2 regions of the Streptomyces sp. NPDC059895 genome follow, and region 1 is predicted to be linked to the other one. Evidence: riboswitches for the same ligand, from Rfam matches in the RefSeq annotation. Region 1 holds a riboswitch; the other holds the start of a gene.
The links. A riboswitch is a leader RNA that binds a small molecule or an ion and turns the genes downstream of it on or off. The one in region 1 is predicted to bind ZMP and ZTP.
Positions count from the first base shown of each region.

Region 2: linked by a shared signal. The riboswitch ahead of ACFV9M_RS17710 (glycine hydroxymethyltransferase) and the one ahead of ACFV9M_RS41760 (bifunctional 5,10-methylenetetrahydrofolate dehydrogenase/5,10-methenyltetrahydrofolate cyclohydrolase) in region 1 are both predicted to bind ZMP and ZTP.

Region 1 is NZ_JBHWKO010000115.1:17-4,516, reverse strand. It holds gene ACFV9M_RS41770 (IS5 family transposase) at 1-692, opposite strand, end outside; gene ACFV9M_RS41765 (GNAT family N-acetyltransferase) at 883-1,083, opposite strand; gene ACFV9M_RS41760 (bifunctional 5,10-methylenetetrahydrofolate dehydrogenase/5,10-methenyltetrahydrofolate cyclohydrolase) at 1,153-2,043, opposite strand; ZMP/ZTP riboswitch at 2,065-2,151, opposite strand; gene ACFV9M_RS41755 (class I SAM-dependent DNA methyltransferase) at 2,297-3,013, opposite strand; gene ACFV9M_RS41750 (hypothetical protein) at 3,010-3,186, opposite strand; gene ACFV9M_RS41745 (ATP-binding protein) at 3,293-4,117, opposite strand; partial or broken gene ACFV9M_RS41740 (transposase) at 4,227-4,500, shown strand, end outside.
Region 2 is NZ_JBHWKO010000013.1:68,854-88,014, forward strand. It holds gene ACFV9M_RS17640 (DUF3017 domain-containing protein) at 130-606, shown strand; partial or broken gene ACFV9M_RS17645 (helix-turn-helix domain-containing protein) at 910-1,077, shown strand; gene ACFV9M_RS17650 (DUF2690 domain-containing protein) at 1,340-1,780, shown strand; gene ACFV9M_RS17655 (malate dehydrogenase) at 2,414-3,403, shown strand; gene ACFV9M_RS17660 (SAV_2336 N-terminal domain-related protein) at 3,607-6,954, opposite strand; gene ACFV9M_RS17665 (AAA family ATPase) at 7,010-7,960, opposite strand; gene ACFV9M_RS17670 (trypsin-like peptidase domain-containing protein) at 7,957-10,170, opposite strand; gene ACFV9M_RS17675 (CU044_2847 family protein) at 10,174-10,551, opposite strand; gene ACFV9M_RS17680 (isocitrate lyase/phosphoenolpyruvate mutase family protein) at 10,674-11,390, opposite strand; gene ACFV9M_RS17685 (carboxymuconolactone decarboxylase family protein) at 11,387-11,836, opposite strand; gene ACFV9M_RS17690 (carboxymuconolactone decarboxylase family protein) at 11,946-12,455, opposite strand; gene ACFV9M_RS17695 (PLP-dependent aminotransferase family protein) at 12,503-13,924, shown strand; gene ACFV9M_RS17700 (hypothetical protein) at 14,139-14,504, shown strand; gene ACFV9M_RS17705 (glutathionylspermidine synthase family protein) at 14,538-15,722, shown strand; ZMP/ZTP riboswitch at 15,779-15,865, shown strand; gene ACFV9M_RS17710 (glycine hydroxymethyltransferase) at 15,910-17,361, shown strand; gene trpS (tryptophan--tRNA ligase) at 17,462-18,475, shown strand; gene ACFV9M_RS17720 (2'-5' RNA ligase family protein) at 18,647-19,161, shown strand, end outside.

The DNA.
Region 1 (4,500 bases):
TCACGGCGCACCTGCTCGACGATCCACCGCTTGGCCTGCGGAACGAAGCCCTTGTCGTCCGGGTTGCGTTCGACGATCTCGACGTCGATGCCCACGTGTCTGCCGTGCTCGACGACCTTCTTCTTGAAGCCCTGGTCGACCAGGGCCTTCGTCACCGTGTCGCACTGCCCGGCGACTCCGTCCAGCAGGGCGATGCCGGCAGTGTTCTCGTGCGCGGAGGCGGGCAGGACGACGCAGTCGATGACGAGGCCCAGCACGTCCACGGCCAGGCATCTCTTCCTGCCCGGCACCTTCTTCGCGGCATCCCGGCCCGTCGTCGTGGCCGGGACTCCGACGGAGGCGTGGATGCTCTGTGTGTCCAGGACCACCAGGCTCGGGTCGGCTAATCGTTTCCGCTTCTCCCGCAGCTGCCAGCGCAGCAGGTCGTGAATGTCCTGGTCGGTGCCCTCATCGCGCCAGAGGTAGAAGTAGTACTTCACCGCTCCGGGCGGGGGCATGTCATGGGGCAGGAACTCCCACTGACAACCCGTGCGGTTCTGGTAGAGGATCGCGTTCACGATCTCCCGCATCGCGTACTTGCCCTGATGCCCGCTGACCGACGGATGCCGGGCCTTCCATGCCGTGATCACGGGTTCGACAAGTTCCCACTGCTCGTCGGTGAGATCGCTCGGGTACGGCTTGCGCATGTCCATGCCATAACCCAAGCGAACCCCGAACGCCTGACCGGCGACGATGCCCCAACGTCACACCATCGAGCGACGACAAGACCGACAGAACGCCACATCCCGCACTCTCAGAGTGACAGCCCAGACGTGATCTGGCAGCACGATTCAGCGCCACATCACTCCGCCAGGCAGGACGGCACCAAGATCCCCGACAGCGTCACCTACTCAGCTCGACGGCACACAGCCCATGCCCCCGTTCGGCCCACTGCTGCTCGACTGAGGCCAGCCGGTCCACCGCCTGCTGGTGTGAGTAGGCGCCGACGAACCGGTTCACCCGCTCATCGGCATGGAGTGCAACGAACGCGTCGACATCCTCAACCCGAAGAGGGCGCAGGAAAAGCCGTTCAGTCTCGATCACCCGAACAGCCTATCCGCGCGGCCACCGGCAGACTCCGGCATCCGGACCGCCGGGAACAGTTCGGCCTCGTCAGCTCGAAGAAGAAAACACCTGCTCAGGGCTGGCCAGCCCGAGCTGGATGGATGCCGCGTCGACCGTCTGAGCCAGCAGGACTGCGATGGTCATGGGCCCGACCCCACCAGGGACTGGCGTGATCAAGCGGGCGCGAGTGCGGGCGGTGTCGAAGTCGACGTCGCCGACGTTGCCGGGGTTGTATCCGGCATCGATCACGACGGCCCCCGGCTTGACGTCTTCGCCTCGAATAAGCCGAGGCCGTCCCACGGCCGCCACAACAACATCTGCTTCCCGCACGATCGCGGCCAGATCAGTCGTACGGGAGTGGCAGTAGGTGACCGTGGCATCCCGGGCGAGCAGGAGCATTCCGACGGGCTTGCCGAGGATCGCGCTTCGACCCACGACAACGGCATGCTGACCTGCGAGATCGACGTCGTACTCGTCCAGGAGCCGCATGATCCCGCCCGGGGTGCACGATGCGAAACCAGGCAGCCCGAAACTCATCGCCCCGAAGGAGCTCATCGTGACCCCGTCGACGTCTTTCTCCGGCGCGATGGCCTCGAACGCTGCCCGCTCATCGATGTGGGGGCCTACGGGGTGCTGAAGCAAGATGCCGTGCACCCCCGCGTCCCGTGAGAGAGACTGGAGCGTCTCCACCAGCTCAGCCGTTGTAGTGGTGGCCGGCAGGCTGACAAGCCGGGACTCGATGCCCGCCTTCGCGCAACGCGCCCGCTTCATCCGTACGTACGTCACCGAAGCCGGATCTTCACCCACCAGCACCGTTGCCAGGCACGGCGTCACGCCGACACGCCGCGCAAGCTCTGCCGCCTTGCCTGCTGTCTCCTCGACGATGCGTCGGGCAACGCCAACACCGTCCATAAGCAGGGCTGTCTGTGTCTGGGACATGGTCGCCTCCAGGCGTCGCTGACCACTCGCCCAGGCGCACGGCATCGACCGATTCGTCAGACCGCTCCCCGGTGGTGCTCCACCTCAGCGCCAGTCACGGCCCAGGCACCACTCTAGTGGATGGCGCTTCCACTGATCATGAACGGGAAGTTGAAAAACACCTCCTCAATGAGTCTCTGCAGCCCCTGCGGGGAGCCGGGAAGCACTGCCTCCCGTACGGGATGGTCCCAACGGGGGACCACGGCGTGATCGGTCATCGCGGTTCCTCGGGAGAGCAGAGCGCGGCCGCCGTCGCGGGGAGTCGGTTCTCCCCTGCGGCATCCGGTGAGGCGAAGGCGGTGTCGCCGTAGCTGCGCAGCACGATCGCCCAGTTGCGAGCGCTGAGCCGGTAGGTCGTACAGCGCGCCCAGCCGATACCGAGGCCGGCGATCCGGGCTTCGCTGAGTCCGCGGTGGAACGGCTTCAGGGAGCTTTCGCTCCGTGCCCTGGCCTTGCTGTTGATGTCCGTGTTGTCGTTGTTCTCGTCGTCGGCGACGCGGACCAGGGCGTAGAAGACCCCGGACGGCCTGAGCCAGCGCCCCACATCGGTCAGCACTCGCGCGAATTCCAGGAAGGGCAGGGCGTGGCGGCAGGTCACCAGGTCGAGGCTGCTGGGCTTGAGGATGGGTGGGATCGGATCGGCGTTGATGTCCCAGAGCGCGTACGACAGTCCGTCCCGTAGCCCAGCCGCGTTCGCCTGGCGTAGGGCCGTGGCGGAGAAGTCGTATCCGGTCACGCGCACGCCCCAGGCCGCGAGTTGCCGCGTCCACTGGCCGCTGCCGCAGGCGAGGTCGACGGCGTTCATGCCGGGGTGCGGCTGGACTGCCCGGTGGAAGGTCTCGGCTTCCTTGCCGGTGACGACAGTAGGCCAGCCGGATGCGTGCCAGGTGTCCCAGTCATCGGCCGTGAGCCGCTGGGCGGTGGTGGTCACGGTGTGCCATCCGGCTCGCCGATGACGCGGATGCGGTGCAGCCGGCCCCGGTCGAAGCGGCGGTCGACGACCTCCCCCAGCGGCACACCGACGAGGTTCACGGCGGAGGGCTGGTCGGGGAAGGTCGGAAGCGCGTTCAGTGCGGCCTCCAGCTGTTCAGGGGCCTCGGCCATGGGTCTCAGCTTCCGTAGGTGGTGAGGATGGGGATGATGAAGGCGGCGACCGCTATGGCGGTCAGGATCTGCGGGCACCACTGGCGCCAGCCGCCCGGCAGGCGGGTCATGTGCTCACCTGCCCTGGCTGCAGGGTGGCCCGGACCGTCTTGCGGCGTCCGTCTTCGGCGAGGAACCACTCAAGACGCGCGCCAAGTTGGCGTGCCTCGCGCAGGCCGCGGCCCTTTTCTCCGCGCAGAGCCGCCTGCGCGTCGGGGAAGGCGGGAGAAGGGTCCTCAACGTCGATGATCAAGCCTCCCCCGTCGGTGAAGGCGAGGTGGACGTGCATCTGGGCCGCTGTCCCGTCGGCGGGCTGCGCGTGCACGACGGCGTTGAACGCGAGTCGCGCGAGCACCTCAGCCGCGGAGTCGATGTCCCCGGACCACTGCGTCAAGGCCAGCCGGGTGCGGGCCGCTCCGAGCAGCCGTCGCACGCTGACCGGGGCCAGGGCGAACGACCGGGACCACACCGAGGCGGGGCCGGCGGAGGGCGCCGCGGGCCGGGGGTACACAGCGAACGCCGACTGGTCGATGATCCAGCCGCGCAGCGCGGCACGGTCCGCGGGGTGGCAGGCGATCTCCTGCTCGGACGGGGCGACGAACCCCGTGGCCTCGCTGCGGACCAGGGCCTGCTCAACGGCCCGCCAGCCGGTACGACGGTGGCGGGGACTTCCGAGCGTTGCCAGGTCGTACGCCTCGTGCACGACCGTCCAGCCCTGCGCCGAGGCGAAGGCGTGCAGCACGGCCAGCGTCCTGGTCGCGATCGCGGAGTCGATGGTGCAGGTGTAGAGCACGACGCGGGCCCCGGCGGAGACGCTGCCGACGATGCTGCACGCGGGCGGGAGAGGCGCGACCTGCTCGGGGATGTCGGCGCGGGGGCGTAAAGGGGTCACAGCTCACCTCGGTCGTCTTTCGATTCGTCGAGATCGACTTCGGCCCAGATGACCGAGGTGCCGTCCTTCTGGAGGCTGTGCCCGAAGCGGTCCGCAGCCCGAATCAGGGGTGATCGACTCGCAGTCCGCGAAAGGCACGTCCACGGTCGGGGCCGCGACCAGCGGCTATGACGGCGGGAAGAAAATCAAAGGGCGCAAGCGGCACATTGTGGTGGACACCCTCGGCCTGATCCTCGCGGTCATGGTCACCCCCGCCTCGACGGGGGACCGGGACGCCGCCCAGGACCTCCTGGCCCAGGCCACCAGGCGGCATCACCGGCTCAGGCGCGTGTGGGCGGACAGCGGATACACCGGCATGCTGGTGGGCTGGTCCGCAAGGGCCC
Region 2 (19,161 bases), on a different contig from region 1:
ACGCGGCGCATCGACGACGCGAAGGGCGTCCAGGACGCGAAAGACGTCGGGGACGTCGGGGACGTCGGGGACGTCGAGGACGTCGAGGACGTCGAGAAAAGCAGCAAGGACATCGAGGACATCGAGGGCATCGACGGCATCGACGGCATCGAGAACATCGACGACATCGAGGTCCGCGACCCCGTCAGCGCGCCCGATGTCGACGGTGTGCCGCGCCGTGCCACGCGCCGCTTCCCGCTGTTCACCCGGGACACCGCGCGCCCCGAGGGCGGCGGCCGGGCCGCGCCCGGCGACGCCCCGGCGCCCGCCCGGCAGTGGCCGATACTCACCGTCCTGGGCATGGTCGCGCTCGGCCTGCTGCTGACGGCGCTCGACCTGTTCCGGATCGGCACGATCCTGATCGGCGTCGCCCTGCTCGCCGGTGCGGCGCTGCGCTGGCTGCTGCCCGGTGTCGGCATGCTCGCCGTCCGCTCCCGGTTCACCGACATCGCGACGTACGGCGTCCTGGGCGCGGCGATCGTCCTGCTGGCGATGATGGCCCAGCCGAACCCGTGGCTCCAGATCCCGTTCCTCAAGGACACCCTGCACTTCACGGTCGACAGCTGACCGCACGCCGGTACGGCGGCCCGTCCCCTCCCCCGAGTCAGGACGGGCCGCCGACGCGTCCCACGCTCCCGTACCGCCCGCGGCCCCTTCAACGGCCGACGGCCCGCTGTGGCACAGCGGTGACCGTTCCGCCACCGTGTCCGCACCCCGCCACAGCCCGGCCGCCCCGGGAACCGGCCACCCACCGGACGTCGTAGTCGTCCGTCACGTCCGGGCAGGAAGCCGGAGTGTTCGGGGCAGCCCGGGCGTCCGGCCGGGCGCTAACGTGACCGACAGGGGACACGGCGCAGGAAGGGGGGATCGATGCCTCGCTGGAAGGACCTGCCGGACGCACTCGACCCGCAGGTCAAGGAGTTCGTCGGGCACCTGCGGCAGATCGTGGACCGCGACGGCCTGACCCTCGGTCAGCTCGCCGACCGCACGCACTACGGCAGGGCCTCCTGGGAGCGGTACCTCGGTGGCCGGCTGCTCGCCCCCAAGGGCGCTGTCGTCGCCCTCGCCGAGATCACCGGCACCGACCCCGCCCCGCTGGTCACCCTGTGGGAACTGGCCGAACGCGCCTGGAGCCGCGCCGAGCTCCGCCACGACATGGGGGCGCAGGCCGTACGCCTCTCCCGTGCCCGGACGGTGACGGCGCCGACGCCCGGGGACGCCGGTCCGCCGCCGAGCCGTCACGCGCGGCGGCCGGCGCTGTTCCTCGCCGGTGTCGTCGGGGTGGTGATCGCCGTGGTGGGTGCCTTCTTCCTCACCGACGGGGGCACCCCCCCGCAAGGAGCGGACCGCGGCCGCGCCGTCCGCGCCGTCCGCCCCGTCCGCGTCCCCCAGCCCTTCCCTGCCGCCCGGCGTCCTGTGCGGCGGCGCCGGCTGCACCGGCAAGGACGCGGAGCTGATGGGGTGCAGCGGCCCCCTCGTGACCACGGCGACGAGCGTGACCGTCGGCACGACCCTCGTCGAGGTCCGCTACAGCAGGACGTGCGGGGCCGCCTGGGCGAGGATCACCCGGGCGGGGCTGGGGGACCGGGTGCGGGTGACGGCCGGGTCGGTCCGGCAGACCGGCGACATCACCACCGCAGGCGACACCATCGCGTACACGCCGATGGTGGCGGTGGAGGAGCCGGGCCAGGCACGGGCCTGCGCGGTGCTGGCGTCGGGGCTGGAGGGGTGCACGCAGTAGCCGGGAGCCGGGAGCCGGGAGCCGGGAGCCGGGAGCTGGAAGCCGGGAGCCGGAAGCGGGAGCCGGGAGCCGGGAGCGGAAGCCGGGAGCCGGAAGCGGGAGCCGGGAGCCGGAAGCGGAAGCCGGAAGCGCGGCTGTCCCCGGCGGCCGGCGGCCGGCGGTCGGTGGCCGGCAACCGGAGATCGCCCGGCGTCCAGGCAACCGGTCGTTGGGCCGATCGGGTGGGAAGGGTCCGGCGAGCGAGAAAACCGGCGCTCGGAGGAATATCGGAGCCCAGCTCGGGCACGCGGAACGTACCCCCACGGGAGTCCGGCACATCCGGCACCCCCACCCGGCGGTCGCCCGTCCTCCTCTCCCGGACCGGCGGCCGCCGCTCCGCGCCCCTGACCGCGCCCCGGACCGCACCCCGCTCTGTCCCCTCCGTCCCGTGCCGTCGGCAGGCCGTGCGCGGCGTCCTGGCCGGTGGCGGGGGGTGTGCGGGAGCGGTTGTGGGACGGACCACACTCCACCCCGGACGTCCGGAATCCCGGATGCGCGATAGCCTGACCGCTGGATGGATCTCTTGACGCCAAGAGATCGATCAAACGTCCGGGGCAGGGACGCCCCACCGCCAGCTGTCATACGGAGAACGCCATGACCCGCACTCCCGTGAACGTCACCGTCACCGGCGCGGCCGGCCAGATCGGTTACGCCCTGCTCTTCCGCATCGCCTCCGGCCAGCTGCTCGGCGCGGACGTGCCGGTCAGGCTGCGCCTGCTCGAGATCACCCCGGCGCTGAAGGCCGCCGAGGGCACGGCCATGGAGCTGGACGACTGCGCGTTCCCGCTGCTCCAGGGCATCGACATCAGCGACGACCCGAACGTCGCCTTCGACGGCGCCAACGTCGCCCTCCTCGTGGGTGCCCGCCCCCGCACCAAGGGCATGGAGCGCGGTGACCTCCTGGAGGCCAACGGCGGCATCTTCAAGCCGCAGGGCAAGGCCATCAACGACCACGCCGCGGACGACATCAAGGTCCTCGTCGTCGGCAACCCGGCCAACACCAACGCCCTCATCGCCCAGGCCGCCGCGCCGGACGTACCGGCCGAGCGCTTCACCGCGATGACCCGCCTCGACCACAACCGCGCGCTGACCCAGCTCGCGAAGAAGACGGGCTCGACGGTCGCCGACATCAAGCGCCTGACCATCTGGGGCAACCACTCCGCCACCCAGTACCCGGACATCTTCCACGCCACCGTCGCCGGCAAGAACGCCGCCGAGGTCGTCAACGACGAGAAGTGGCTCGCCGAGGACTTCATCCCGACCGTCGCCAAGCGCGGTGCCGCGATCATCGAGGCCCGTGGCGCGTCCTCCGCCGCCTCCGCCGCCAACGCCGCCATCGACCACGTGCACACCTGGGTCAACGGCACCGCCGAGGGCGACTGGACCTCCATGGGCATCCCGTCCGACGGCTCCTACGGCGTCCCGGAGGGCCTGATCTCCTCCTTCCCGGTCACCACCAAGAACGGCACGTACGAGATCGTCCAGGGCCTGGACGTCAACGAGTTCTCCCGCGCCCGGATCGACGCCTCCGTGCAGGAGCTGGCGGAGGAGCGCGAGGCGGTCCGCGCGCTCGGCCTCATCTGAGCCGCTGATCCGCCCGCGCGAACCGGACCGGCTCGCGCGCACCGAACCGACCTGGTCCCCGGGTGGCGCCGCGCCACCCGGGGACCGGTGCGTCCGGCCCCGGGTCCCTACGGCGTCCCCGCCCCCCGGCCCCCGTGCTCCGGGCCCCGACGGCGCCCCCGCCCGACCCCGTGCTCCGCGCCCCGCCGGCGCCCCGCCCCGCCCTACGGCCCCTGCACCACCTTCTCCGCCAGGTCGAGGAAAGCCTTCACCGTCGTCCCCCGCAGCCGGCTCACGTCCCTGAACCGCGGGGCGGTGAGCGCCTTGTCGAAGGGGACGGGGACCACCTGGTTGACGCTGACGCCGAGGTGGCCGGCGAGGGCGAGCGGGTCGCGGCGGGCCGAGGGGCCCTCGACCTCGCTGACGACGACGATCGCCTCGTCGGCGAGGCGCCAGCGCCGGGCGTCCCGCAGCCGCCGGAGCACGTGCCGGGCGGCGGCGAGGAACCAGTCGGCGGTGCCGCAGCACAGGATCAGCCGGTCGGTCAGGTCCAGGACGGTGTCGGCGGACGCGTCGAGCCGTTGCGGGGCCCAGTCGGTGAGGACGAACGAGTAGTAGGGCTCGGTGCGGGCCAGCACATGCTCGTAGGCCTGGGTGTGGACCAGGTTCGGGTTGGAGTGGCCCGGCGGGTGGGCGGCGACCTCCAGACCGGAGGGCAGACGGGTGGTGAGGGCGCGGACCTCCGCGTAGGAGGGGTCGGCCGGGAGGCCGGCGAGATCGCGGACGGTGGCCGGGTTGCGGCGCGTGAGGAAGCGGTTGAGCCCGCCTTCGTGGGCCGCTCCGTCGAGGGCGAGAACGGGCTCGCCGCGCACGGAGGCCAGGAGCGTGCCGAGGACCATCGTCGTCGTGGCCCGGCCGCCGTAGTGGTAGGCGCCGACCAGGGTGACCCGCCTGCCGTGGCCGAGGGGCGCGCGCAGCCGGGCCAGGCGGGCCTCCGCCTCGCGGCGGGCGCCGCCGAACCGGGGCAGCGGCAGGACCCGGCCGTCGGGCGGCGCGGGGGACGCCGGTAGGGCGAGCGGGACGCGTTCCGTGGGGCGGGCGGTGACCGAGGACGCCGGCGGGACGGTGCGTTCGACACGGGACTGGGCGATGTAGCGGGCCAGGACGTCGGCCACGTCGCCCGCGCCGGGGCGGGCGGCCGGGTCCGGGTCGAGGCAGCGCAGGACGAGGCGCCGCAGCCGCCGCCAGGTGTCGCCCTGCCACAGGTGCATGCCCTCGGGGCGGCCCGGCAGTTCCCAGCCCGCCTTGCTGCTGACGAGCTGGAGCAGCTCGCCCAGCGCGCGCACGTTGTCCTCGGGCGTCGGCAGCGGGCCCGTCCCGGCGTACACGCCGTCCACGGCGCAGTCGGACAGGTCGCCGAGGACCACCGAGCGGCGCAGCACGAAGATGTTCTCGGCGTTGAGGTCGGCGGGCACGAGCCCGTGCAGATGGCACAGGGCGAGGGCGCCGGCGAGGTGCCAGCCGACGACCAGCGCGGTGATCTTGTCGAAGGGGGCGGTGCCCTCCGCGTGGGCGGCGTTGAAGATCTCCGCGAGGCGGGGCGCGGCGACCTGCCGGGAGCCGTCGTCGATCGGGGCCGCCGCCAGCCACGGCGGGTCGTCCTCGACGCCGGTGGCGAGCAGGGCGGGAGCGTACTGCCCGCCCAGCCGCCGCAGGGCCTCCGCCTCGACCTCGATCATCCGGGCGTGGCCGGCGGGCAGGTCGGGGCGCGGGGTCCGCACCAGGGCGGTGGAGCCCCGGTCGTCGACACCGTCGTACTCCGTGAGACGGCGCAGGCGCCGGCGGCGGCGCAGCCGGTAGGGGCCGAGCCGCCGGGGGTCGGTGTCGGTGAGCGGGCCCCAGCCGTCCGCGGGTCCGGGTCCGTGGCCGTGGCCGGTATCCAGGCCTTGCGTCTCCCGGTCGAAGGAGACCCCGAAGCGGGTGAGGAGCCTGCGTTCGACGCTGGTGAACGGCCGGCGCGTCCCGAACAGCTGGGCCGGGCCGTCCGGGTGGGCGAGCCAGGCCGGGAAGTCGGGCGAGTGGCCGGCGAGTTGCTCCAGGCGCCGGCCGATGCGCCGGCTGGTGCGCAGCAGTTCGGCCTGCGGGACCGCGTCGAGCAGGACCAGTCGCGACGCGTCGGAGAAGTCGAAGACCTGGTGCTTGGCGGGGAGCGGGCCGGGCACCGGCGCCGGGTGCGGGCGCATCAGGCCGCCGAGGAAGACCTCCGCGAGATGGGAGGTGCGTGCCCGCCAGGGGACCGCCGTCTGCACCAGCCGCATGACCGGCACGGTGAGCGGGGACACGGCGGCCAGGTGGGCGGCGAGACGGTACGCCTCCGGGGTGGCCGCGTCCCGGAAGTGCTGGGCGTCGCCCGGGGCGTCGGCCGGCCCGGGGCCGGGGCGGCCGGGTCGGGCCGCCAGGGGCAGGGACACCGTGGCGCCGGGGGAGGCCAGGAGGTGGGCCCAGGGGCGCAGGGAGGCGGCCGTCGGTTCCAGCACCGGCACCGGTACGCCGTCGAAGGCGGCCAGGTCCGGTGGCAGGACCGGGTCGGTGATCTCCCAGGACGTGTTGGCGCCGCCGATGCGCCGGGTCGTGACCTGCCAGCGTTCGGCGTGGATGCCGGAGCCCTCCCACAGGTCGGGCGGCAGGGTGTGCAGGACGGCGGTGGGACCGCGCGAGGCCCACTGGGACAGCAGCCGGTGCAGGGCGCCGCTGCGCCAGGCCGCTCCCATGCCGTCGCTGACGACCAGGACGAGCGTGTTCCCGGACGGGTCGCTGACCGTGCTCAGCGGTACGGGCGTGCTGTCCTGCCGGAAGGGGCGGGCGTGCAGCCGGGGTTCGGGCGCGTCGCGGGTGTCCAGGCCGAGGACGCGGCTGGTCGCGAAGGCGCCCAGCCGCTCCAGCAGGGTGCGCAGTTCGGCGCCGAGGCGGTGCCACAGCAGCATCGACAGGCCGTCGTCGACGAGCAGCACCAGGTGCAGCCAGCGTTCCTGCACGGGCCGTTGCACCACGTCGGGCAGCCGGGTCTCGGCGAGTTCCACGGCGGTGCGTTCCTCGTCGATCTCCCGGCGGTGCGGGCTGGCCCGGCGGCGGCGCAGCGGCCGCAGCGCCCGGCCCACGGCGAGCTCGCCCGCGAGGGCCTTGTCCTCGGGGACCCGTACCGGCATCGCGCGGCCCGGGTCGGGGGCGTGCCGCAGCCGGATGTCGGGCATCGGGGGCGCCGGTGCCTGCCGGGCCGCCGCGTACAGGGAGCGGCCGGTGAGGTCGGGCAGGTCGGGGTCGTCGGGCCGGGGCGCGGGGTGTGCCGGGCCGGCGTCGTCCGGCTCCGGCTCGGGCCGCGGCGGGGCCGGCGGGTGTTCGGCGGGCCCGGTGCGATGGAGCGGGGCGGCGGTTCCCGAGGGCAGCCGCCCGGCCAGCCACAGCACGTCGAGCACCTGGTCGGCGTCCAGGTCGTGTCCGCAGGCCCGCAGCACCCGCAGCGCCTCCGCGAGCCGCGCCCCGCCCCCGGCCGGTCGTCCGCGTGCCGGCCCCACGTGCCCCGGCCCCCCGTGCCCCGTTACCCCGTGCCCCGTCCCCCCGTTCATGGCGTCACATGGCCCCGGTGAGCTGGTGCAGCACGGCGTCCAGCAGGCCCTCGGCGTCCAGGTCGACGCCGCCGGTGCGCAGGAAGACGGCGTTGAGGAGCTGGTCGGTGGCGAGTTCGCCGGGGGCGCGGCGGCGCAGGAACGCGTCGATCAGGTCGTCGGCGTCGCGCAGCGCCTCCTCGCCGAGGTGGGCGGTGACGATGGCCCGCAGCCGTGTCTCGTCCGGCACCGGCAGGTCGAGGCGGACGCAGCGCCGGAGGAAGGCGGGCGGGAAGTCGCGCTCGCCGTTGCTGGTGATGACGACCACCGGGAACTCGGCGCACTGCACGCGCCCCTGGTGCACGGTCACCGTCCCGCGGTGGTCGGCGGTCCGCACGTCGACGTCCGCCATGTCCTCGGGCAGCCGGGTCAGTTCGGGGATGTCGAAGTAGCCCTCCTCGAAGACGGTCAGCAGGTCGTTGGGCAGGTCGACGTCGCCCTTGTCCATCTCGTCGACGAGCAGGGCGCGGGGCGCGGCGGACGGCACCAGGGCGGTGCCGAGCGGGCCGAGCCGGATGAACGTCCCGATCGACGGCTCTCCCTCGCCCCGGTCGCGGCTGAGCGTCGTCTCGCGCAGCCGTCCGATCGCGTCGTACTGGTAGAGCGCCTCCTTGACCGTGGAGCGGCTGTTGATGGACCAGCGCAGCAGCGCGCCGAGGCGCAGTTCGTGGGCGACGGCGCGGGCCAGGGACGACTTGCCGGTGCCGGCCGGACCGGTGACCAGCAGGGGGCGGCGCAGATGGAGGGCCGCGTTGACGACGTCGGCGTGCTGCGGCTCGATCAGATAGGGCAGTTCGGACCGGACGGCCGGGGCGGGGCTGAACCGCCGCCACGGCGGTGCCGAGGGCAGGTCGACGGCGCGCGGGACGCCGTCGCCGCGGAAGAGGCGCCAGTCGGCCTCGGGTACGGAGGTCATGCGCCCTCCTGGGGCTCGGTCAGGTGCAGCCGGGGCACCGTGCGGTCGGCGTCCGCCCAGGCGAGGACCGGGCGGCCGGGGAATTCCGGAGCGCGTGTCCCCCGGGCGTTGGCCCGGTAGACGCGGACTCCGTCGGGCAGTTCACGGGTGGCGACCTGCGCCATGTGCCGGACGACGTGCGACGACGAGGACGTCGTAGGGGAAGACGCGGGGGAGGCCGCCGGGGATGACACCGTGGACGGCGACTTGTCGCCTCCGCGGTCCCACACCACGACCGGTATGCCCACCGCGAGACAGATCTGAACGATGGCGTCGCGCGGGCCCGGGGGGACGTCGACGGAGACGCGGACCGTGTCCAGCCGGCCCATCAGCTCGTAGTAGACCTGGTGCGGGTCCTGGGCCGGGTCGGACACCACCAGCGTCTCGCCCGAGTCGAGCTGCCTCCAGCGTTCACGCCAGTCGGGGAGGAAGCGCTCGTGCCGGTGGAGGAGTTCCGGGCAGTGCACGACCAGGGGGAACTCGACGCCGAGGACGCCCGGTACGACCTCGCCGGGCGCCTGCGCGGCCCACTCGTCGACCGGCAGGTTGAGGTCCGCCCGGTCGACCAGCACCTCCACGAGCGGCCGGCCGGCCTCCGACGCACCGGGCGCGAGGGTCTCCAGGACGCGCAGCAGTTCGCGCGCCGCCTGGGACGCCGAGTAGGTGGCGGAGCTGTCGGTGGACACCTGCCGGGGCCCGGTGCCCTCGTCGCACCACACCCGCAGCCGGTGGCGGCCCCGCCCGGCGCGCGTCACCCGGGCGAGCACCCGCACCCGCCGGTCCCCGGCCCGCAGCGTCCGGGCCCACTCCTGGGCGTCGGAGCGCCGCTCGCGCAGGGCGGCCAGCGGGATGCCGAGCCGCCCCGCTACACCGTCCGACCACAGCCGCAGGTCCGCCTGCCGGGGCGCGGGGCACAGCGCGGCGACGTACTCGACGACCCGGAGCAGCACGGGCACCCGGGGGCCGCCGTCGTCGGAGTGGCCGTCGCCGGGCAGGGTCTCCAGACGGTCGAGGAGCACGTCCAGGGTCTCCCCGTCGTACGGTGCGGCGACCCGCTTGGTGGCCTCGCGGACCGCTTCCGGGACCCGGGTGAGCACCGGCCGTTCGACCCGGCGCAGCAGTTGGTGCAGCCGCCGGTGCTCACGCGGCGACAGCAGCAGCGGGGTGGCGGACAGCCGTCCGGCGACCAGGGCGCGGTCGGCGGCCCGGGGGTCGCGGGGCCGCAGGATCTCCGCGAAGGCGGCCAGGGCGCGGGGCTGGTGGAGGAGGAAGGCGGCGAACTCCTCCACCGTCGGAGGCGTCACCGGGCTGCCCGGCGCGACCCCGCAGGCGTGGGCGAGCTGCCGGGCGGTGTCACCGAGGGTGTACGGCGACGGCAGCGCGTTGCGGATCGCCGTGACGAGCATGCCGTGGGCGGGGTCGTCGGGATCCTCCGGCCCGGCGGCGTCGTCCGCGTCCAGCACGCCCAGCGGACGCAGCTCGGCCTCCACCCGCTGCCAGGGGATGCCCCAGCTGCGCCGGATCAGATGCTGCGGACTGTACGGGACCGGGTCCCCGCCGGGGCCGCACTCCGGCATGAAGTGCGCCGCGACCAGCCCCACGACGGCCCCCTCCTCCTCCGACCACAGCGGTCCGCCGCTGTAGCCGGGGCCGACCGCCATGCCGGTGCTCTTGCCGTCGAGGTAGCCGATCGGCCCGTCCAGCGCGGCGACCCGCAGATCGGCGAAGGTCGCGCCGCGCCCGCTGCCGTGCCAGGCACGCACCGTCTGCCCCGGTGCCATGGCGGTACGGCGGTGCGGGGCGGGCACGCCGCCGGGCGGGGCGTCCACCCGCAGCACCGCCAGGTCGCCGAGCCACTCGTCGTCGCCGGCGCGCACGGGTCCGCCGTCCGGCGCGCGGGGCGGGATCCAGTGCACCACGCGCGCGGGGAACCGTTCGTCGCGCCACGGCCCCCGGAGGTCGACCAGCACATCGTCGAGCCGCGGCACCCGGGACTCGAACATGCCCCTGCCCAGCGCCACGTTCACGACGTGCGCGCAGGTCAGCAGGGTGTCGACGGCGAGGACGACCGCCCCGCCCGCCGTCCCGCCGTCGGCGGACCGCCGTACGGACGCGACGCACGGGCCCGACTCGGCGCCGTCGGGACGGCCTACGGACGTGAACCAGCCCACGGATCACTCCGCGCCGGTCGCCGGTTTCCACGTGGCGGTGACCGTGAGGTGCGCCTGCCCGTTCCCGCCGACGATCCCCAGCTTGAGGTCCTGCCCGACCTGCACCCCGAAGGTGACGCTCAGTTCGTCCGGCGGATCCGGCACGCCCCGCACGGAGTCGTGCACCTCCTGGAGCAGCGGCCCGAGCGGTCGCAGCGCCCCGCGCAGCGCCCCGGCGGCGAGATTGGCGACGGCCGCGCCACCCGCCCCCACCGGCACCGCCCGGCCCATTCCCGCGGGACGGTCGTCGTCGGCGCTCACCGCGGGAACACCCGCGGCGGGCCCGAGGAGGAATCTGACGGGAGTGCCGTCGTCTAACGCTGTGTTGATCGAGGTGGACACGACAGCATTCTGATCGACAGAGCGGGCACGTACCAGGTTTTCGCACCAAAACGTACCGGCCACCGGTGACCGGGCGGGGGCCCGGACCCCGGCCGCGTCCCGCACACGGCCTGGGCGCCCCGCTACCTCAGCCGCCCGGCGATCTCCCCGAGGGCGGCGGCCGCCCGGTGCTGCAACCCGGGGCCGAACGTGACACGGGTGGCCCCGAGCCCGCCGAGTTCGGCCGGTGAGGGGCCCTCGCCGACCTTGGCGAACACGTTGACCGGCCCCTCGATCCCGGCCCGCAGCAGCGGCAGCACGGCGGCCGGCGCGCCGATCGGGTACACGCAGTCGGCGCCGGCGGCGACGTACAGCGCGGCCCGTTCGACGGCCCGGTCGGGATCGGCGACCCCCAGGACGAAGGTGTCGACGCGGGCGTTCACGAACAGCTGGTCGGCCGCCGCCGACCGCACCTCGGCGAGCCAGTCGGCGTGGGCCCGCGGGTCCTTGAGGACACCCCGGTGCGAGTCCTCCAGGTTGCAGCCCACCGCGCCCGCCTCCAGCAGCCGCTCGACCAGCTCCTTCGGCGGCAGGCCGTAGCCGTCCTCGACGTCCGCCGACACCGGCACGTCCACGGCCCGGGTGATCCGCGCGACCGCCGCGAACATCTCCTGTGCGGGAGTCCGGCCGTCCTCGTACCCGAGGGCGGCGGCCACCCCGGCGCTCGGGCTGGCCAGCGCCGGGAATCCGGCGTCGGCGAGGACCCGGGCACTGGCGGCGTCCCACGGGCCCGGCAGGATCAGGGGGTCCTCGGGGGCGGGGCGGCGGTGCAGGGCGCGGAACGTCTCGACCTTGTTCACGGCCGGTAACCTCCTGGCGGGATCCGGCGGGTGACCATCACCCGGTTCCAGTTGTTGATGGCGGTGATCAGTGCGACGAGGTGGGCGAGCCGGACGTCGTCGAAGTGCTTCGCCGCCCTCGCGTACACCTCGTCCGGCACGAAACCGTCCGTGAGGACGGTAACCGCCTCCGTGAGCGCCAGCGCGGCCCGCTCCCGCTCGTCGTAGGCGTTCCCGGCCTCCTCCCAGGCGCTCAGCAGGTCGAGCTTCTTCTCGGCGACGCCGTGCTCCCGGGCGACGGCGAGGTGCATGTCGAGGCAGAACGCGCAGTGGTTGAGCTGCGAGGCCCGGATCACGACGAGCTCGGCGAGCGCCGGGTCACCGAGCCCCTTCTTCGCGGCGGCGCTGAGCGCGGACAGGGCCTGCCCGACGGCCCGGTCCAGCGGCGCGGTACGCGCTCCCGTCACCGTGTCGCTCCCGTCACCTGTGTCGCTCCCGTCACCTGCGCCCGCGCCGTTCCCGTCACCTGTGCCGCTCCCGTCACCTGCGCCGCCTCGGTCACCTGCGCCGCCCCGGTCACTTGTGCTGCCCCGGCTCGTAGTGACCCGGCACCAGCCGGCAGGTCACGCCGAACCGGTTCCACGCGTTGATCACCGTGATCGCGGCGATCAGCTGCGCCAGCTCGGCGTCCTCGAAGTGCTTCGCCGCCCTCGCGTACACCTCGTCCGGCACGAACCCGTCCGTGAGGACGGTCACCGCCTCCGTCAGCGCCAGCGCGGCCAGTTCCTTCTCCGTGTAGAAGTGCTCCGACTCCTCCCACGCGCCGAGCTGGACGATCCGCTCGACGCTCTCGCCCGCCGCGAGCGCGTCCTTGCTGTGCATGTCGAGGCAGAGCGCGCAGTGGTTGAGCTGCGAGGCGCGGATCTTCACCAGCTCCAGCAGCGTGGGGTCGACGCCCTTCCGGGCGGCGGCGTCGAGCCGGATCATCGCCTTGAAGACGTCGGGGGCCAGCTCGGCCCAGGCGAGGCGGGGGGTGTGCTCGGGGGCGTACTCCACGGCCGTCGCCGTGGCGTCGTTTGTCGTCATGCCGTCGACCCTAGGAGCGAGGCAGCCCACGGGTATGGTCCATTTCCATGGCGAAACCATGGGCCACTCTGGGTGTCGACCTGCATCTCGAACCGGCCGGTCCCGGCCTGCGCCGGGGCCTGACCGACGCCCTGCGCGAGGCGGTCCGCGGCGGCCGGCTGGCCCCCGGCACCCGGCTGCCCTCCTCCCGGACGCTCGCCGCCGACCTCGGCATCGCCCGCAACACGGTCGCCGAGGCGTACGCCGACCTGGTCGCCGAGGGCTGGCTCACCGCCCGGCAGGGCTCGGGCACCCGGGTCGCGGAGGGGATCCCCGCCGTACCCACCGGGCGGCGGGGGAGGACGGGCGTGCCGTCCACCGGCGCGACGTCCTCCCCGCGCCGCGAGCGCCACCGCCCGGCGTACGACCTGCGCCCCGGCACGCCCGACCTCGCGTCCTTCCCGCGCGCGGAGTGGCTCAAGGCCGCCCGCCGCGCCGTCACCGCCGCCCCCCACGACGCCCTCGGCTACGGCGATCCCCGCGGCCGCGTCGAACTGCGCACCGCGCTCGCCGGTTACCTCGCCCGCGCCCGGGGCGTGCGCACCGACCCCGGACGCGTCCTCGTCGTCGCCGGGTTCGTGCACGCGCTCCAGGTGCTCGGCGCGGTCCTGCGGGCGCGCGGGGTCCGTGCGGTCGCCGTCGAGTCGTACCGCCTCGACCAGCACGAGAGGCTCCTGACGGCGGCCGGCCTGCGCACCCGGCCCCTCCCCTTCGACGGCCTCGGCACCGACCCCGCGCCGCTGACCGACGAGGGCGCCGTTCTGCTCACCCCCGCCCACCAGTTCCCGATGGGCGTGCCCCTGCACCGCGACCGGCGGGCGGCCGTCGTGGACTGGGCGCGCCGCACCGGCGGCCTGGTCCTGGAGGACGACTACGACGGCGAGTTCCGCTACGACCGCCAGCCCGTCGGCGCCCTCCAGGGACTCGACCCCGACCGCGTGGTCTACCTGGGCACCGCCAGCAAGTCCCTCGCCCCCGGTCTGCGGCTCGCCTGGGCGGTGCTGCCGCCCGGCCTCGCCGAGGAGGCCGCCGCCGCGAAGGGCGCCTCCGACACCTGCGGGGTGCTGGACCAGCTGACCCTCGCCGAGTTCATCGCCTCCGGCGCCTACGACCGCCAGGTGCGCTCCGCTCGTCTGCGCTACCGCCGCCGCAGGGACGCCCTGGTCACGGCCCTCGCCACCGCTTCCCCCGGCGCCCGGGTGACCGGCATCGCGGCCGGACTGCACGCCGTGGTGAACCTGCCGCCCGGCACCGAGCGGTCGGTGGTCAGGGCTGCCACCTGGCAGGGCCTCGCCCTGTACGGACTGTCCTGCTTCCGCCACGAGGCAGCCGTGGCGGACCCGCTGGACGCCCTGGTCGTCGGGTACGGGACACCGCCGGACCACGCCTGGGCGGGCGCGCTGGCCGCGCTGTGCCGGGTGCTGCCGTAGGCCCTCTCGGTCGCATCGCCGTCCGCCCCCCCGACGCCCGGCGGACGCGCCGGCACCCGCCGGGCGACGCACACCCCCGCAAACCGCGCGAACGGTCCGCGGGCGAGCGGCCCGCCCCGGGGCCCCGCGCACGCGCCCTCCCGACGATCTCTAGGCTGACCGGCGGAAAGAGGCCCGGAGGGAGCGCCGGGCCGCGGCAACGGGGAGACAGCACATGGCGGACACACACAGGCGGCTGCGTTCCAGCACGGTCGTGCTCGGCGGCATGGGCGTCGTCGCGGCGGCCCTCACCTCCTGCGGCTCCGACCCCGACCGCCGGTGCGTGGACCGCGACAGCTACGACTACGTCTACGGCTACAAGGTCGTCGCCGACAAGAACTGCTCGTCGTCCGCCTCCGGTTCGTCCGGCAGCGCCCGCAAGAAGACCACCACCGGCACCGGCAGGCAGATGGACGCCGCCTGGTACTACGACGCCGACGTCAGCTCCGGCTACGCCGACTACGGCACCTTCAGCCGCAGCGAGGCCGTCGACCGCGGCGGCTTCGGCTGCTCGGGCTCCGGCAGCGGCAGCGGCGGCTGAGCGGGACCACCGGAACGCACGCGCACGCACGCCATGGAACGCCGCACCATCGACCCCCGCCCCGGCTGGCAGCGGACCGTCGAGGAACAGGGCCTCGTCTACCCCCTCACCCGCCACCCCGACGGCACCCTGCGCCCCTACTGGGACGAGAGCGCCTACTACGTCCTCACCCTCGACGAGGTCGAGGCGCTGGAGGAGACCGTCGAGGAACTGCACCGCATGTGCCTCGCCGCGGCCGCCCACCTGGTGGACACCGGCCGGCTCGCCGACCTCGGCATCACCGACCCGCGGGTCGCCGCCATGGTCACCGAGGCCTGGCACCGCCGCGCCGAACTGCCCTCCGTGTACGGCCGCTTCGACCTCCACTACGACGGCACCGGCCCGGCCAGGCTGCTGGAGTACAACGCCGACACCCCCACCTCCCTCGTCGAGGCCGCGAGCCCCCAGTGGTTCTGGATGGAGGAACGGTTCCCGGGCGCCGACCAGTGGAACTCCCTCCACGAACGCCTCGTCGACGCCTGGCGCGAGCAGGCCCCCCTCCTCCCGCCCGGCTCCCCCCTGTACTTCGCGCACTCCGCTGCCGACGAACTCGGCGAGGACCTGATGACGGTCGCCTACCTGAAGGAGACCGCGGAACAGGCCGGCCTGGACACCGCCTGGATCCCCATGGAGGACATCGGCTGGGACCCCCTCTCCGGCCGCTTCGTCGACCACCGGCTCCGATTCATCCGCAGCTGCTTCAAGCTCTACCCCTGGGAGTGGCTCACCACCGACCGCTTCGCCGGCCATGTCCTCGACACGGTCGACAACGGCGGCGGCACGGGCACCACCCTGTGGATCGAGCCCGCGTGGAAGATGCTGCTCAGCAACAAGGCCCTGCTGGCGATCCTGTGGGAGCTGTACCCCGGCCACCCCAACCTGCTCCCCGCCCATCTGGACGGCCCCCGCGACCTCGCCGCCACCACCGGCTACGTCGCCAAGCCCCTCCTCGGCCGCGAGGGCGCGGGCATCACCGTCCACCCGCCCGGCGCCGACCCCGTCGTCCGCGAGGAGTCCTGCTGCTACCAGGAGCTCGCGCCCCTGCCCGCCTTCGACGGCAACCACGTCGTCCTCGGCGCCTGGGTCGTCGGGGACGAGTCCGCCGGTCTCGGCATCCGCGAGTCCTCCGGTCTGATCACGGACGAGTACGCCCGCTTCCTGCCCCACGTGATCCTCTAGAGGGTCTCGTCTGGCGGACGTGGCACGGGTTCCCGGCGGCCCGCCCGGTAGGCTTTCGAGCAGGCCGTGACTGGCGCGCTGGGATGGGACGGACCATCGGGGAGCGGCCTGACGTAACAGTGCCGTGCGCCTGGGCCAGACCGAGAACCGTGACCGCTCGCACGCCACGCCACCGGAGGCCGACGACATGCCCGAGCAGCAGCCCCTCTCCACCGAGTCCACCGCCTTCCGCGCCGCCCTGGACGTGATCCGCGCGGTCGAGCCGCGGGTCGCCGACGCCATCGGCCAGGAGGTCGCCGACCAGCGCGAGATGCTCAAGCTGATCGCCTCCGAGAACTACGCCTCCCCGGCCACCCTGCTGGCGATGGGCAACTGGTTCAGCGACAAGTACGCCGAGGGCACCGTCGGCCGCCGCTTCTACGCCGGCTGCCGCAACGTCGACACCGTCGAGTCCCTCGCCGCCGAGCACGCCAAGGAGCTCTTCGGCGCCCGCCACGCCTACGTCCAGCCGCACTCCGGCATCGACGCCAACCTCGTCGCCTTCTGGGCCGTCCTCGCCCAGCGCGTGGAGGCCCCCGCCCTGGAGAAGGCCGGCGTCCGCCAGGTCAACGAGCTCTCCGAGGCCGACTGGGCCGAGCTGCGGCAGGCCTTCGGCAACCAGCGCATGCTCGGCATGTCCCTGGACGCCGGCGGCCACCTCACCCACGGGTTCCGCCCGAACATCTCCGGCAAGATGTTCGACCAGCGCTCCTACGGCACCGACCCGGCGACCGGCCTGATCGACTACGAGGCCCTGCGCGCGTCCGCCCGCGAGTTCAAGCCGCTGATCATCGTCGCCGGTTACTCCGCCTACCCCCGCCTGGTGAACTTCCGCGTCATGCGGGAGATCGCCGACGAGGTCGGCGCCACCCTCATGGTCGACATGGCCCACTTCGCGGGCCTGGTCGCGGGCAAGGTCCTCACCGGCGACTTCGACCCGGTCCCGCACGCCCAGATCGTGACGACCACCACCCACAAGTCGCTGCGCGGCCCGCGCGGCGGCATGGTCCTGTGCGACGACTCCCTCAAGGACCAGGTGGACCGCGGCTGCCCGATGGTCCTCGGCGGCCCGCTCCCGCACGTCATGGCCGCCAAGGCCGTCGCCCTGGCCGAGGCCCGCCGGCCCGCCTTCCAGGACTACGCCCAGCGCATCGTCGACAACTCCCGCGCCCTCGCGGAGGGCCTGACGCGCCGCGGCGCCACCCTGGTGACCGGCGGCACGGACAACCACCTCAACCTGATCGACGTCGCCACCTCCTACGGCCTCACCGGACGCCAGGCCGAGGCGGCGCTGCTGGACTCCGGCATCGTCACCAACCGCAACGCCATCCCCGCCGACCCCAACGGCGCCTGGTACACCTCCGGCATCCGCGTCGGCACCCCGGCGCTCACCACCCGTGGCCTGGGCACGGCGGAGATGGACGAGGTGGCGGGCCTGATCGACCGCGTCCTCACGACCACCGAGCCGGGCACCACCAAGTCGGGCGCCCCGAGCAAGGCCGCCCACGTCCTGGACGCGAAGGTGGCGGAGGAGATCTCCCAGCGGGCGACGGACCTGGTCGCGGGCTTCCCGCTGTACCCGGAGATCGACCTGGGCTGAAGCGCCCCGCAGGGGGCGCGGGGAACTGCGCGATCGGCTCACCGCGATCCGCGGTTCCCCCCGCACGGAAGCCCCCCGTCTCTCTGAGAGAATGGTGAGCATGGCGAATGACCGACCTCGTGTGCTCTCCGGAATCCAGCCCACCGCAGGCTCGTTCCACCTCGGCAACTACCTCGGCGCCGTCCGCCAGTGGGTGGCCCTCCAGGAGTCCCACGACGCCTTCTACATGGTCGTCGACCTGCACGCGATCACGGTCCCGCAGGATCCGAAGGAGCTCACGGCGAACACCCGGCTGGCCGCCGCGCAGCTCCTCGCGGCCGGCCTCGACCCGGAGCGCTGCACGCTCTTCGTCCAGAGCCACGTCCCCGAGCACGCGCAGCTCGCCTGGGTCATGAACTGCCTGACCGGCTTCGGCGAGGCGTCCCGCATGACCCAGTTCAAGGACAAGTCCGCCAAGCAGGGCGCCGACCGCGCGAGCGTCGGCCTGTTCACCTACCCGATCCTCCAGGTCGCGGACATCCTGCTCTACCAGGCGAACGAGGTCCCGGTCGGCGAGGACCAGCGCCAGCACATCGAGCTCACCCGCGACCTCGCCGAGCGCTTCAACGGCCGCTTCGGCGAGACCTTCACGATCCCGAAGCCGTACATCCTCAAGGAGACGGCGAAGATCTACGACCTCCAGGAGCCGTCGATCAAGATGAGCAAGTCGGCGTCCACGCCGAAGGGCCTCATCAACCTCCTCGACGAGCCGAAGGCCACCGCGAAGAAGGTCAAGAGCGCGGTCACCGACACCGACACGGTCGTCCGCTACGACACCGAGAACAAGCCGGGCGTGAGCAACCTGCTCACCATCTACTCCACGCTGACCGGCGCGAGCATCCCCGAGCTGGAGCAGCGGTACGAGGGCAAGCTCTACGGCGCGCTCAAGACGGACCTCGCCGAGGTCGTCGTCGACTTCGTGACCCCGTTCCGGGACCGCACCCAGCAGTACCTCGACGACCCCGAGACGCTGGACTCGATCCTGGCCAAAGGGGCCGAGAAGGCGCGCGCCGTGGCCGCGGAGACCCTCTCCCAGGTATACGAGCGGGTCGGCTTCCTGCCCGCCAAGCACTGAGGGCGCACCACCGCACACAGGGCGCGCCGGGCAGAGCGCTGCACATCACTTCCGCTGCGCCTGCCCACAGCACAGCCGTGGCCGTACAGTCGATAGCCGTGCGGCCGACCACGGCCCTCGACGACGGGCCATGAACCCGGCAGCACATCCGGCACGACGACAGGAGACGACGTGGGGACCGTAACGATCGGAGTGTCGATCTCGGTCCCGGAGCCCCACGGCCGCCTGCTCCAGGAGCGGCGCGCGGGCTTCGGCGACGCCGCGGCTCACGGCATCCCCACGCACGTCACGCTGCTGCCGCCGACGGAGGTCGAGGACACCGTGCTGCCGGCCGTGGAGGCGCACCTCACCTCCGTCGCCGGGGCGGGCCGGCCGTTCCCGATGCGCCTGTCCGGCACGGGCACCTTCCGGCCCCTGTCGCCGGTGGTGTACGTCCGGGTCGTCGAGGGCGCCGAGGCCTGCGCCTGGCTCCAGCAGCAGGTCCGGGACCCGGCGGGGCCCGTCGCCCGCGAGCTCCAGTTCCCCTACCACCCGCACGTCACCGTGGCGCACGGCATCGACGAGGCGGCGATGGACCGCGCGTTCGAGGAGCTCGCCGCCTACGAGGCCGAGTGGTCCTGCACCGGCTTCGCCCTGTACGAGCAGGGCGCCGACGGGGTGTGGCGCAAGCTGCGCGAGTACGCCTT